DNA from 3 places in the Pseudomonas sp. CBS genome. Region 3 is predicted to be linked to each of the others. Evidence: riboswitches for the same ligand, from Rfam matches in the RefSeq annotation. Region 3 holds a riboswitch; each other region holds the start of a gene.

Region 1 (4,750 bases), 400 kb from region 3:
TCCACGCTTCATTGTCCCCGACAACTTGAAATCGGCGATCACAAAAAACACTCGGGATCAGGTCGTTCTGAACCGTGCATACTCCGAGCTTTCCGAGCACTACGGATTCAAGATATTTCCGGCCAGGCCTCGCAAACCGAAAGACAAATCGCTAGGTGAAATTGCTGTGCAAATCGTACAGCGGTTTGTGCTGGCAAGGCTGAGAACCAGGACATTCTTCTCGCTGGAAGAGCTAAACGAACAGATTGGATACTGGGTCGATCAGCTCAACAACCGGGTGACTCGAACGTACCCTAAGAGCAGGGCCACTCGGTATCTTGAACTCGACTACCCCGCGCTCGGCTCTCTCCCAGAACAGCGGTACAGCTACAGTCAGTGGGTCTACCAGATTCGCGTGGGCACTGACTACCACGTCGCATTTGAAGATCACAGCTACTCAGTCCCCTATCACTTTGCGAACCTGCTAGTTGATTTGCGCGTGCGCGACGATTGGCTGGACATCGTGTACCAGCGCCGCGTCATAGCCTCGCATAAGGTCAACAGACAACGAGGATTCAGCACTTTGAGCGAGCACTTGGCACCCAACCATAGTCGGTACCAAGACTCGCAACCAGACGCACTGATGGCCTGGGCTGAATCTATAGGCCAGGAGACGTTGCGGTACGTGAAAGACAATCTCGCTCTGCGCCGAGACTTTGCGACTGGCATGAAGGCAGTCATAGGCTTGAAGCAAGATGTACGCAAAGGGGACATCTCCGCCTCCCGGCTGGAATCAGCCTGTGCGTATGCTAATAACCTGAACATCCTCAGTTCAGAGCGCCTGCGGGCAATCATTCGTAACGAGTCCGATCTGCGGCCCAGCCCCCAACGATCCGCCCCTTTGGTCGAACACGCCAACATTCGTGGCGCCGAATATTACGCAACACAAGGAGATGAGCCGCTATGAAACCGGTATTCAACACTGTTCAGAATTTGGTGAGCCTTGGGCTGCACGGCATGGCCGTGGCTTACGAGCGTCAACTGGAAACCCCGGCATTATTGAAAGAGGCGTTCGACACAAGGCTCGGATTGATGGTTGACGCCGAAAACAGCGAACGAGAAAGCAGGAAGATTGCGCGTCTGTTGAAAGCTGCAAGGCTTCGTGAGAGCGAGGCCACGATGGACACGATTGAATTCAAATCATCCCGTGGCCTAGACCGGAATACCGTAATGGCTCTCGGGGAGTGCGACTGGTTGATACGGCGGCAGAACGTAATCATAACGGGGGCAACTGGCACCGGAAAGACTTGGCTGGCTTGTGCCCTGGCGAACCAAGCCTGCCGCCTTGGACGACCAACGCTGTATCGCACAGCAACCAAACTCTTTGAAGAAATCTCCCTGTCTTACGCGGATCACACCATGCCGAAACTACGACGGCAATTGATTCGCGCAGAGCTGCTGGTCATCGACGACTTGGGCATAGGCGGCATCGATGCTCAGCTCGGCCCGTTTCTGCTAGACGTAATTGATCAGCAGTCACAAAATGGTTCATTGCTGATCACTAGCCAGTATCCGAAAGAAAAATGGTATGACTTATTTTCCGACCCCACAATCGCGGACGCGATTCTCGACAGAATCGTTCACAAATCCCACTTCATCGAGTTGAAAGGTGACTCAATGCGTAGGGTGAAAAGCCGCCGACGCGCTTGAAGGACACTGTTCGCGCCTGGGCTGGTCAGGTCGAATGCAATTGGTCACGTCGAATGCAAACGGGTGGTCAAGTGCAATGCAATCTTCTGAATTCAGAGCACTTTTGGCGTGTTCCGTAAAGGCTCAATCATTTTGGGGTGCTTACGAGCCAACGCCACTGAAGCGACGCTGTCAGAAGGGATCGGGGCCACCCTCGACGCCGGTAAACGTGATCTCAGGAGGTACGCCTGTTCGCTGCCACCCGAATTGATAATGCAGCCACTGATACGCACCTTCTTGGCGGTCAGCTACGAGCAACAGCGTCCATCCGACCCGGAGCAGCAGATTGGCATTTTCTTCATTGCGGGTGCTGATCAGTTGAGTTGTCTTGTCGATGCTCATCAGATGGCCTTCAAGCTGGGATGATCTCGATACGATAGCTCAAGCAGCCACTCATCTCGACCATAGGGCGTTGGGGGTATCCACGCCCATGAATGAAGAGTCGGCAGTTCTCGTCTCAAAGTTGACAGCGGTCACAGATAGAAATCGGAGAATAGCGGGCACTCTTGCATGGGAAGTGTCGCTAACAGCATTCCTTTAAATCCTGCGCAACCTTATTTACGCCCGATCAGCGTCGCGAAAGCTTGGTGAGAATTCATGTAAGCCTCATCGCAGAAGGGCTACACTAACCGAGTTGTATCTTTATGTTACGAAGCAAGAAGTCGGTCAAAATCCGACGCGGTCGCGCCACTGTGATCGGCTCCACGCCGAAAGCCAGACCTTTCTTCGACCCTCCTCACCATTACCGGGACGCGAAATCCCAAGAGGTACTCATGGCTTATACCGCTACTACTGATACAGACATCTCCATCCCGACGATCCCTCTTGGCGAAGTGCTTCCGTGGGCGATCTTCGGTGGGCTGTTGCTGATGTTGGCAATCTACTTTGTCGGTGCCGAACAAGGTGCTACTGCGATTTTCTCCGGTGCCTACGTTCATGAGTTCGTGCACGACGGTCGTCATCTTCTGGGTTTCCCCTGCCACTGATTATTTGAGGTCTTTCACATGACTGGTCGTTTACTCGTCAGGGGCATGCTCGTCGGTCTGATTGCGGGCCTGCTGGCATTCGGGTTCGCCAAGGTGTTCGGTGAGCCGCAAGTGGACAAGGCGATTGCCTTCGAAGAAAGCATGGCGCACATGCACGGTGACGCCGACGAAGAGGAAGAACTGGTGAGCCGCGACATGCAAGGCAGCGTGGGGCTACTGACCGGCGTCGTCGTTTACAGCGTATCGCTGGGCGGCATTTTCTCGCTTGTATTCGCCTACGCGCTGGGCCGAATTGGTCGCATTGGCCCTCGTGGGCTCGCGGCGCTACTGGCACTGGCCGCGTTCGTGGTGGTGTTCCTGATCCCGGGCCTGAAATATCCACCGAACCCGCCATCCGTGGGTAACCCGGACACCATCGGGCTGCGCACCCAGCTGTTCTTCCTGATCATGTTGGTGTCGTTGATCGCTGCCGTGATTTCGGTCAATGTCGGACGCAAGCTGATGGCCCGAAACGGCACTTGGAGTGGCGCCATCAGTGGGGTCGCGCTTTATCTGGTGATCGTCTCGGTCGCCGCGTACCTGTTTCCGACCATCAATGAGGTGCCGGAGAACTTCTCTGCCGTACTGTTGTGGAAATTCCGTACAGCGTCGTTGGGCATTCAGGTCGTACTCTGGACGAGCCTGGGTCTGATTTTCGGCAAAGTGGCCGAGCATGCGCTTTACCCCTCCCTACAGGCTTCTCGCGTTTAAGCCAGCGGTCACGTCGGTAGCGGAGCGTTGATTATTCCGTTACCGACGTGGCGGCAGATCCTTTGTAACATCCAAGTCCCCGAACCTGCGCACGTAACGGCTCAAACCGTGCTATGTGTGGCGAGGTTGCGGTATTGCCCTTTGAAGTACAGCAACGGCTGTCCCGCAGTAGCTTGTTGCAGGTTCATCGCTTTCACTTCACCAATCACGATCACGTGATCACCTGCCACGTGCTCTGCGTGAATTTCGCAATCCAGCCAGTGCAAACTGCCAGCGATGATCGGATTACCCAGAGGCGATTCCTGCCAGTCCACCCCGAGCCATTTGTCCGTACCCCGCCGAGCGAACTGGTTGGAAATATCCACCTGCTCGCCCGACAGGATATTGACTGCGAATCGTCCTGCCCGGCGAATCCTGGGATAGCTCGCCGAACTGGACATGACGCTGAATGACACCAGTGGCGGACTCATCGACACGCTGTAGAACGACTGACAGGTGAAGCCAATCGGCTCGCCATCAACGTGCGATGAAATAACCGTAATACCCGATGCGTAGTGCCCGAGCGCTTCGCGAAAGCCCAAGGGCTCGATTGATTGACCAGGAAGTGACATCGCTCAACGCCCGTTCGAAAGTTCTCTGCGCACGATCTCTGCGCCGGCATTCAACGCGTTCAACTTGCCGCTGGCCACTCGACGAGGCAACGGCGCCATGCCGCAGTTGGTGCAGGGATAGAGTTTGTCCGCATCGACGAACTGGAGTGCCTTGCGCAGGGTATTGGCAACTTCTTCAGGCGTTTCAATAGCATGGTTAGCCACGTCGATTGCACCGACCATTACTTTCTTGCCGCGAATGAGTTCGATCAGATCCATCGGCACATGGGAGTTGTGACACTCCAGAGAGACGATATCGATGCTGGACTTTTGCAGCTTCGGAAACGCTTCTTCGTATTGTCGCCACTCCGAGCCCAGCGTCTTCTTCCAGTCGGTATTCGCCTTGATGCCGTAGCCGTAGCAGATGTGCACGGCGGTTTCGCATTTAAGTCCTTCAATGGCCCTTTCAAGGGTGGCAACACCCCAGTCATTGACCTCATCGAAAAACACGTTAAATGCAGGTTCATCGAACTGAATGATGTCGACTCCGGCAGCCTCCAGCTCTTTGGCCTCCTGGTTGAGGATCTTGGCGAATTCCCAAGCCAGTTTTTCACGGCTCTTGTAATGAGCGTCGTAAAGGGTGTCGATCATCGTCATCGGCCCTGGCAGAGCCCACTTGATAGGCTGCCCAGTTTG
Region 2 (4,750 bases), 2.6 Mb from region 3:
CGGCCCAGCCGAAACGCTCAAAGCGTTCATTGCGATAGCCCCACATGGCATCCAGGGTGTTGCTCAGTCGATAGAGCACCACGCCGGGCACGCCAGCGACCACAAACCAGAACAGTGCAGCGAACACCGCATCGCTGCCGTTTTCCAGCACCGATTCGGTGGCCGCGCGGGCCACTTCCGTTTGGTCCAGTTCGCTGGTCTGGCGGCTTACCAGGTAGCTGACACGCTTACGGGCCTCGTCCAGGTCATCGCTGCGCAGCGCCTGCGCGACCGGCAGCACGTGTTCACCGAGGCTGCGCATGCCCAGGGCGCAGTACAGCGCGAGGATTTCCAATACCCAGCCGATATACGGCGCCCACGACAGGGCCGTGGCCAGCAGCGTCAGCGGCACCACTGCGATCACCCACGCGGTGACGCCATGACTGCGCCAGCCACGGCCGCCGGAGTTGAAACGCTGCTCGATACGCTCGGCAAAATTGCCGAACGCTACCAGCGGATGCCAGCGCCTGGGCTCGCCCAGCAGCGCATCCAGCGCCACCGCAGCGACACTCAGCAAGGCCACACTCATTGACTCACTCCCCAAACATTCTCGTACAACATGTCACTCAGTGGCCGTGGTTCGGTCCAGCCTTCGAGCTGCAACATCGGTGCCGGGTAGAACTCGGTCACCGGGCCCAGGCACAACACGGCCAGCGGCTTGGCGCCGGGCGGCAGGCCCAGCAGGTCGGCCAGGGCCTGGGGCTCGAACAACGAGACCCAGCCCATGCCCAGCCCTTCGACGCGGGCGGCCAGCCATAGATTCTGGATCGCGCAGGACAACGACGCCATGTCCATTTCCGGCAAGGTACGGCGCCCGAAGATATGCCGTTCGCGATCGTCCATCAACGCCGCCACCAGTACTTCGGCACAGTCGTTGATGCCTTCGACCTTGAGCTTCATAAACTGGTCGGAGCGCTCGCCAAGGGCTTCGGCGGTGCGTACGCGTTCTTCTTCCACTAGCTGCTGGATCTGGCCGCGCAGGTTGCGGTCGCTGATGCGGATAAAACGCCAGGGCTGCATCAAGCCGACGCTCGGCGCCTGGTGGGCGGCTTGCAGCAGGCGGTGGAGCAATTCAGGCGCGACGGTGCCACCGCTGAAGTGGCGCATGTCACGGCGTTCGGCGATGGCGCGGTAGACGGCTTCGCGGTCGGCTTCCGGAAAGGCGTTGTCCGTCATGGCCTCATCGCGGGCAAGCCCGCTCCCACCGTAGATTGCGTTTCAACTCGGTCAAGTGTGGGAGCTGGCTTGCCTGCGATGGCGGTCTCAAGGCTTGGCGCAAACAGGGCAGCCACCGCTGTCGGGTTGGACGGGAAGTAAAAGTGCACGTAGGAAGCCGTCATCCGGCCCTGACGATAAACCGCCTCGGCGCCGCGCCCGCCATTCGGGCTCAGGCCCCGGGCAATCGGCTGCCATTCTGTGCTGGTCAACGAGTGATGATAAGTGTGGCCACGCAGCAGGCCTTCGGGCAGTTCGACGTTTTGCAGGGCCAGCGCCGCCAGACGTTTCTGCATCACGGCATCACCCTGGAGCAGGCCCACCAGTTCGGCACGGGTGCCGTCGACATCGGTGAGCGAGTCCAGCAGATAGAGCATGCCGCCGCATTCGGCCAGCAGCGGCTTGCCGGCAGCGTGATGGGCGCGAATGGCGGCCAGCATCGGGGTATTTTCCGACAGCGCCTGGTGATGCAGTTCCGGGTAACCGCCCGGCAGGTAGAGGCTGTCAGCGTCGGGCAACGCGCGGTCGCGAATCGGCGAGAAGAAGCACAGCTCGGCGCCCATCGCCCGCAGCAGGTCGAGGCTGGCACCGTAGGTAAAGGCGAAGGCTTCGTCGCGGGCCACGGCAATGCGCACACCGGCCAGCAACGGTTGGGTCTCGATCAACTCGGGTGCGGCGAATTCCACCGGCGGTGGCAGCGCTACCTCGCAACTGCTGCCCAAGGCCTGGGCGGCGGCGTCGAGTCGTAGATCAAGGTCGTTCAATTCGCTGGCCTGCACCAGGCCAAGGTGGCGGCTGGGCAACTCGATACCGGTTTCCCGGGACAGCGCGCCGTACCAGCGCAGGCCTTCGGTAAGGCTGCCTTCGAGCAATTGCGCGTGGCGCAGTGTGCCGACGCGGTTAGCCAGCACACCGGCGAACGGCAGGTCCGGCTGGTAACGCGCCAGGCCCAATGCCAGGGCGCCGAAGGTCTGGGCCATGGCCGTGCCGTCGATCACCGCCAGTACCGGCACGCCAAAGTGCCGCGCAAGGTCGGCGCTGGACGGCGTGCCGTCGAACAAGCCCATCACGCCTTCGATCAGGATCAGGTCGGCTTCCCCCGCCGCTTCCCACAGCAACCGGCGACTTTCCTGCTCGCCCACCATCCACATGTCCAACTGATAGACCGGCGCACCACTGGCGCGCTCGTGGATCATCGGGTCGAGAAAGTCCGGGCCGCATTTGAACACCCGCACCTTGCGCCCCAGGTTGCGGTGCAAACGGGCCAGCGCGGCGGTGACGGTGGTTTTGCCCTGGCCGGACGCCGGTGCGGCGATCAGCACAGCAGGACAGTGACGGGGCTGGTTCAAAGTTCGATGCCTTTCTGCGCCTTGATACCGGCCTGGAAGGCGTGCTTGAGCATGCCCATTTCAGTCACGGTGTCGGCCATTTCGATCAATTCGGGTTTGGCGCCTCGGCCAGTCACCAGCACGTGCTGCATCGGCGGGCGGGCTTGCAGGTCGCCGAGTACCTGGTCCAGGTCGAGGTAGCCGTGCTTGAGGGCGATGTTCAGCTCGTCCAGCACCACCAGGCCGATGGCCGGGTTCTGCAGCATTTCCCGGGAGACCGCCCAGGCGGCTTCGGCGGCCACGATGTCGCGCGCACGGTCCTGGGTTTCCCAGGTAAAACCTTCGCCCATCACGTGGAAGCGCACCTGCTCGGGGAAACGCCGGAAGAACAGTTCTTCGCCGGTGCTATTACGGCCCTTGATGAACTGCACCACGCCGCATTGCATGCCGTGGCCCATGGCTCGCGCCAGCATGCCAAAGGCAGAACTGCTCTTGCCTTTGCCGTTGCCGGTGAGCACCAGCAGCAACCCGCACTCGTTCGGTGAGTTGGCAATGCGCTCATCAATCACGGCTTTTTTGCGCAGCATGCGCGCCAGGTGGCGTTCGTCACGATCGGGGGATTCAGTCATGGCAGCTCTCCGTTGGGGCTGGACAAAAACGGCGGGCAGGAAAAAGACAATACAGACAGCCAAGCATCGCCCACCGTGATGCTGTTGGATGGATCAGGCCGGTCTCCGGGCTCATGAGTGGCATGGGATGCCGAGGGTGCGCCTTCCCATATCGCGGGCGATACAGTGGCTTAAGGCACCGTCTTGACTCATTTACCGTTGCGGGGCAGCAGCGCCGGAATCGTGGCGGCACTGTAGAAAAGTGCGCTCACTCACCGGCTTCCCTGTTTCACTCAGTCGGCGCGTACGCCACAGAGCACCTGAAACAAGCCGCGAAGGTTAGTGGGTTGGGGGTGGAGCGTCAATTAAAGCCGGACATGCGCGTGAACCATCGGGCCGCTGCGCTCCTCTACCACTACAGGTATTAAGGAGAAAACCATGCACAAGACCCGACTTGCCCTACTGATCATGGTCGCCGGCACCCTCGCCGCCTGTGGTGAAAGCTCGACCCTTCAGGTGTCCGACGGCACCGGACCCTCGCCCAAACTGCCGGAGCCGAATAAAACCCTGATCCCCACGGTGAACATCGCCCCGGCCATCGGCTGGCCCGAAGGCGTCAAGCCAACTCCGGCCGCGGGCACCCAGGTGGCCGCGTTCGCCGAAGGCCTGGATCACCCACGCTGGCTGTACGTGCTGCCCAATGGCGACGTGCTGGTGGCGGAAACCAACGCGCCGCCCAAGCCGGATGATGCCAAGGGCATTCGTGGCTGGGTGATGGAGAAAGTCATGGGCCGTGCCGGGGCCGGCGTGCCGAGCCCGAACCGCATCACCCTGCTGCGGGACGCCGACCACGACGGCGTGGCCGAAACCCGTACGGTGTTCCTGGAGAACCTGAACTCGCCGTTCGGCATGACGCTGGTGGGCAACGACCTGTATGTCGCCGATTCGGACAAATTGCTGCGCTTCCCTTATCAGCCTGGGGAAACCTCGATCAAGGACGCCGGCACCACCGTCACCGACTTGCCGGGCGGCAGCATTAACCATCACTGGACCAAGAACGTGATCGCCAGCAAGGACGGCAGCAAGCTGTACGTCAGCGTGGGCTCCAACAGCAACGTCGGGGAAAATGGCCTGGAAGCGGAACAAGGCCGGGCCGCGATCTGGGAAGTGGACCGCGCCACCGGCCAACACCGCATCTTCGCCTCCGGCCTGCGCAACCCCAACGGCATGGCCTGGGAACCGCAAAGCGGCGCGCTATGGACGGCCGTCAACGAGCGCGATGAAATCGGCAGCGATCTGGTGCCGGACTACATCACCTCGGTCAAGGATGGCGCCTTCTACGGGTGGCCATTCAGTTACTACGGGCAGCACGTGGATGTGCGGGTCACACCGCAGAACCTGGACCTGGTGGCCAAGGCGATTGCCCCGGATTATGCAGTCGGCCCGCACACAGCCTCGCTGGGACTGACCTTTGCTGATGGCAGCAAGTTACCGGCGCAATTCAGCAATGGCGCGTTTATCGGCCAACATGGTTCGTGGAACCGCAAGCCCCACAGTGGC
Region 3 (4,750 bases):
TCTCTACCAGCAGGCTGACGCGGTGTTGGTGGGCGTTGTCGAGGTAGCGATAGGCGTCGGCGTCGACCACGGTGTAGTTGCCGTACTCGACCTTTTTCGAGCTGACAATATCGCCGATGTAACGCACGGCAGTACCGACGCCCCATAGGCGGTCCACCGATTCATAGCCGACCCGCGAGCGGGCGAAGAAGCCGGGAATATCGTTGAGGGTGACACCCGCGCGGGACTCGGTGAGGTTGCGGGTCATGTCGGCCTGCACGCTCCATTGCTCGTTTAGTTGCAGCTTGGCGTCGGCCTCGAAACCGCGCATCTGGATCTGCCCCTGGCCGTTGACCCACTGGATATCGTCCAGGGTGATCAGGTCGGTGATCTTGCGCTTGAACAGCGTCACGCTGGCGCTGAAGTCCCGCGCCAGCAGGCTGCCCTTATAGTCGATGCCCAGTTCGGCGTTGCGGCTCTTCTCCGGCTTGAGGTTGCGGTTGCCTTTCTCATCGTCTTCGTTGACGAACAGTTGCTCGGCATTCGGCAGTTTGTAGGCGGTGCCGTATTGGCCGCGCAGGGCCCAGTTGTCGTTGAGGTCGTAGAGCGAAGTAAGCATGCCGACGGTGGCGCTGTCGCCGCCGCTCATGGCTTCGTGGCGTACGCCGATGCTCGGGTGCCAGTTCGGCAACGCCTCGATAGTCGGGCGCAGTTGGGTGTACAGCGCGTGGGCCTGGGCCTTGTTGTCGTCGATGATCAATACATCGTCCTGGCCCTTGAACCACTGGTTGTCGGAACCGAATACCAGCACATGCTCACCGGGCAACACGGCCTTGCCTTCGGCCTGCACGCCCCAGTCGGTGAAGCCCCAGTAGTCGTTGTGGTTGATGACCTTGGTGCCGCCGCCTTCGACATTGTTGAGACGGGTGAAGCGCGTGTCCCAATCGTTGATATGCCCTTTGACGAAGTAGCTCAGGCGCTCGTTGATGGTTTGCTCGAAGGTCGCCGTAGCGATTTGTTGTACGCGGTCGTTGGTGGTCTTGTGGTTGTCCACCGGGCGGGCGAAATCGAGGTTGGCGTCGGCGTATTGGTAAAACAGTTCCAGGCGCGTGTCATCGCCAAACGACTGGATCGCCTTGGTGCCGAAGGTGGTGACTTCGTAGGAGCGCTTCTTGTCGGTGACATTTTTCATGTCGCGGTTGCGAAACGGCTGGTAGCCCTCGGAGGCGTTGCGGCTGACGTAGGCCAGCAAGCCGAGGTCGCCAAATCCGTTATTGAAAATCTTCTCGACCCGGGCGTCGCCGGTGGTGCCGCCGAAGGTGTCGGCACCCAGGTTCACCTCGCCGGACGCCTCGCGGGTTTGCGGGCTGCGGGTGACGATGTTGATCACCCCCGACACCGCCTGGGTGCCGAACAGCAGGCTCTGGCCACCCTTGAGCACTTCGATGCGCTCGATGGCGTTGGCGGGCAGGGTGTCCAGGTACAGGCCGCCGTACAGGCGGTTGTTCAGGCGCACGCCGTCCAGCAGGATCAGCGTGTCGTCGTTGCGCCCACCCAGCAGGGAATAAGTGCCGTAGTCGAACGGGCCATTCTTGGGTGCCACGTACAGGCCGGGGATGAACATCTGCATCACGCGCGACACATCGGCGGCGGGGCCGGCGCGTTCAATCTGTTCGCGGGTGACGATCTCAACCTTGCTGCCGTACTGGGCCATATCGGCCACGGTGGTAGACTCCACCGACGGTGCGGAAACGTTGAGTTGCTTGAGTTCCAGGGTGTTGTCGTCGGCCAGCAGCAGGGGGCTGAACAGGCAGCCGAACAACAGGCCGGGCACAGGAGTCTTGAAAGGTCGAATCATAGTCTTCTCGGAAAAGTATCTTTCGCGAAAAGCACGCACGAGTAGGCACCGAGCACACGCCAATACCGGCCCATGCCCGCCCACCGCAGGATTTTGCCAAACAGAATTCCAGGCCGGTCTCCGGGCTCACGCGTATGGACGCCTTCACCTTCCCATGGCGCGCAGGCCACAGTGGTGTGTCGAAGGGGTCACGCGTCTACCGTTGCGGGGGCAGCACCGGACTGGCTCAAAAAAAGAGCGGCACCGGTTTCCCGTTTCACCCCAAGCACGGCGGCAGGGGGCACCTGAAACAGGCCGGCATCTGAACATTCGAAAGACCGTTCGTCAACTTGGCGGGGACTTTTCCGGTGGCTGCATGGGAAGCGACTGACGGATATTGCCAGAAAATTCCCACAGGAGTACAAATGTACTCCATGACGACTCTAACGCCCCGCCGTACCGCCATCCTGACCTTTATCCGCGACCGTATCGCGCAGCAAGGCCAGTCTCCCAGCCTCGCCGAGATCGCCGAGGCGTTCGGCTTTGCCTCCCGCAGCGTGGCGCGCAAGCATGTGCTGGCGCTGACCGAGGGCGGTTTTATCGAGGTCAACCCCAACCAGGCGCGCGGCATTCGCCTGCTCAATCAGCCGGCGCGGCCGGAGCTGCTGGACATCCCGGTACTCGGCCGGGTGGCCGCCGGCTTGCCCATCGGCGCTGACGCTGAGGTGCACAACCGCCTCTTACTCGACCCGGCCATGTTCGCGAAAACCCCGGATTACCTGCTGCGGGTGCAGGGCGATTCGATGATCGAAGACGGCATCCTCGATGGCGACCTGGTGGGCGTACGTCGCAGTGCCGAGGCCTTGAACGGGCAGATCGTGGTGGCGCGCCTGGACGGTGAAGTCACCATCAAGCGCTTCGAACACGTCGGCGAGCGCGTGCGCCTGCTGCCGCGCAACCCCGCTTATCAACCCATCGTGGTGCGGCCCGATCAGGACCTGGCCATCGAAGGGGTGTTCTGCGGTTTGGTGAGGCAAGGCTGATGGGCGCCGTCGTTGCACTGGACTCGCTGTTCAATGGCGGCCGGGTCTGGAAAGGCCGGCCCGCCGCGCCGCCCGCCAGCGTCCATCCCACCGGGCTTGCGGCCCTGGATGCGGTGCTGCCCAGCGGTGGCTGGCCGGAAGCGGCGTTGAGCGAAATCCTGATGGCGAAGGAGGGCGTGGGCGAGTTGCAACTGGTGTGGCCGACCCTGGCGCGGTTGTCGGCGGCCGGCGAGCGCATCGTACTGGTGGCGCCGCCTTACACGCCGTACCCCCACGCCTGGCAAAACGCCGGGGTGGATGTACGCCAGCTTTCCGTGATCCAGGCCGATGAACGTGACGCCCTGTGGGCCGTTGAGCAATGCCTGCGCTCCGGCAGTTGTGGCGCGGTGCTGTGCTGGCCGCGCAAGGCCGATGACCGCGCCTTGCGCCGCTTGCAGGTGGCGGCGGAAACCGGCCAGACCCTGGCCTTTGCCTGGCGCTCCTTGAACGAGGCTATCAACCCGTCACCGGCCGCGTTGCGCCTGGCGGTGGAGGCGAGCCCTGCGCAAGTGCGGGTGCTCAAGTGCCGGGGCGGCCTGGCCCATCCCGCGCCCATTGCGCTTGGGCACTGAGGTTGGCATGCGCTGGGTGTGTATTGTCTTCCCGCAATTGGCGCTGGACGGGGTGCTGCGTCTGCGCCCCGAACCGGATCAGGCGTTGGCCCTGTTGGCCGGCACGCCGCAGCGGCGGGTGCTGCAAACCGTCAATGAGGCCGCGCGCAAACTCGGCCTGCGCCCGGGCCAATCCCTGACGGCAGCCCATGCCTTGACCAAGGCCTTTGCCTGCGCCGAATACGAGCCGGCACAGATCGAATACTGGCAGCAATTTCTCGCCGCCTGGGCCTACCGTTTCAGCTCCCAGGTCAGCCTGTATTACCCACGAGCGTTGTTGTTCGAGATCGAGTCGAGCCTGGGCCTGTTCGGGCCCTGGCCGTTGCTCGAAGCGCGCTTGCGCAAGGAACTGACTGACCTGGGGTTTCGTCATCGCATCATCGCCGCGCCGAACCCGGCGGCGGCGCGGATTCTGGCGAATGCCTACGACGGCCTGGCCGTGGCCGATGAGCACAGCCTGCAACAAGCCCTGGCGCCGATCCCCATCGATCGCGCCGGCCTCGACCCACACGCCGCCACCGCGTTGTCGCGTATGGGCCTGCGCACCCTGGCCCAGGTGCAGGCATTGCCCCGGCATACCCTGGCCCGGCGTTTCGACGCGGCGCTACTCAAGCACCTCGATGCATTGTGCGGGCAACGGCCCTTGGCCCTGGCGTTCTACCAACCGCCGGACCAGTTCGATGTGCGCATCGAGCTGAATTTTGATGTGCTGTCCCACCAGGCTTTGCTGTTTCCCTTGCGCCGTTTGACCGGCGATTTATCGGCGTTCCTGTGTGGCCGCGACAGTGGCGTGCAGCGCTTTGACCTGCACCTGGAGCACGCCGCAGAACCCGACACCGTCATCAAAGTCGGCCTGCTCAGCGCCGAGCGTGACGCAGCGATGCTGTTCGAACTGGCCCGCGGCCGCCTGGAGCAGGTGCAAGTCACCTCGCCGGTGCGTGGCTTTCGCCTGGTGGCCCAGGACCTGCCGGTGTTTGTGCCCCAGCGCCAGGACCTGTTCGACGAGCGCCCGCAACAAACCCTGCCGTGGGAACAACTGCGCGAACGCCTGCGGGCGCGGTTGGGGGACGAAGCGGTGCAAGGCCTGCGCTTTCACGCCGACCACCGCCCCGAATGCGCCTGGCAACCCGGTGCTGATCTTCGCCCGTGCTCACCCTCAAACAACGTGCAACGCCCGGGCTGGTTGTTGCATGAACCGACGCCCCTGGCCGAGCAAGGTCTGCACATCCTGATGGGCCCGG

What was found. A riboswitch is a leader RNA that binds a small molecule or an ion and turns the genes downstream of it on or off. The one in region 3 is predicted to bind cobalamin.
Region 1: another riboswitch for cobalamin. It lies ahead of NVB75_RS08655 (CbtB-domain containing protein); the one in region 3 lies ahead of NVB75_RS06935 (TonB-dependent siderophore receptor).
Region 2: another riboswitch for cobalamin. It lies ahead of cobO (cob(I)yrinic acid a,c-diamide adenosyltransferase); the one in region 3 lies ahead of NVB75_RS06935 (TonB-dependent siderophore receptor).

Annotation. Positions count from the first base shown of each region.
Region 1 covers NZ_CP102929.1:1,929,945-1,934,694, reverse strand. The annotation lists gene istA (IS21 family transposase) at 1-946, shown strand, start outside; gene istB (IS21-like element helper ATPase IstB) at 943-1,689, shown strand; gene NVB75_RS08660 (hypothetical protein) at 1,861-2,070, opposite strand; adenosylcobalamin (AdoCbl) riboswitch at 2,361-2,500, shown strand; gene NVB75_RS08655 (CbtB-domain containing protein) at 2,502-2,714, shown strand; gene NVB75_RS08650 (CbtA family protein) at 2,733-3,464, shown strand; gene NVB75_RS08645 (flavin reductase family protein) at 3,566-4,075, opposite strand; gene NVB75_RS08640 (methionine synthase) at 4,079-4,750, opposite strand, start outside.
Region 2 covers NZ_CP102929.1:6,119,951-6,124,700, reverse strand. The annotation lists gene cbiB (adenosylcobinamide-phosphate synthase CbiB) at 1-568, opposite strand, end outside; gene bluB (5,6-dimethylbenzimidazole synthase) at 565-1,215, opposite strand; gene NVB75_RS27975 (cobyrinate a,c-diamide synthase) at 1,212-2,603, opposite strand; gene cobO (cob(I)yrinic acid a,c-diamide adenosyltransferase) at 2,600-3,211, opposite strand; cobalamin riboswitch at 3,290-3,529, opposite strand; gene NVB75_RS27965 (sorbosone dehydrogenase family protein) at 3,629-4,750, shown strand, end outside.
Region 3 covers NZ_CP102929.1:1,531,043-1,535,792, reverse strand. The annotation lists gene NVB75_RS06935 (TonB-dependent siderophore receptor) at 1-1,837, opposite strand, end outside; cobalamin riboswitch at 1,931-2,140, opposite strand; gene lexA (transcriptional repressor LexA) at 2,242-2,859, shown strand; gene imuA (translesion DNA synthesis-associated protein ImuA) at 2,859-3,470, shown strand; gene NVB75_RS06920 (DNA polymerase Y family protein) at 3,478-4,750, shown strand, end outside.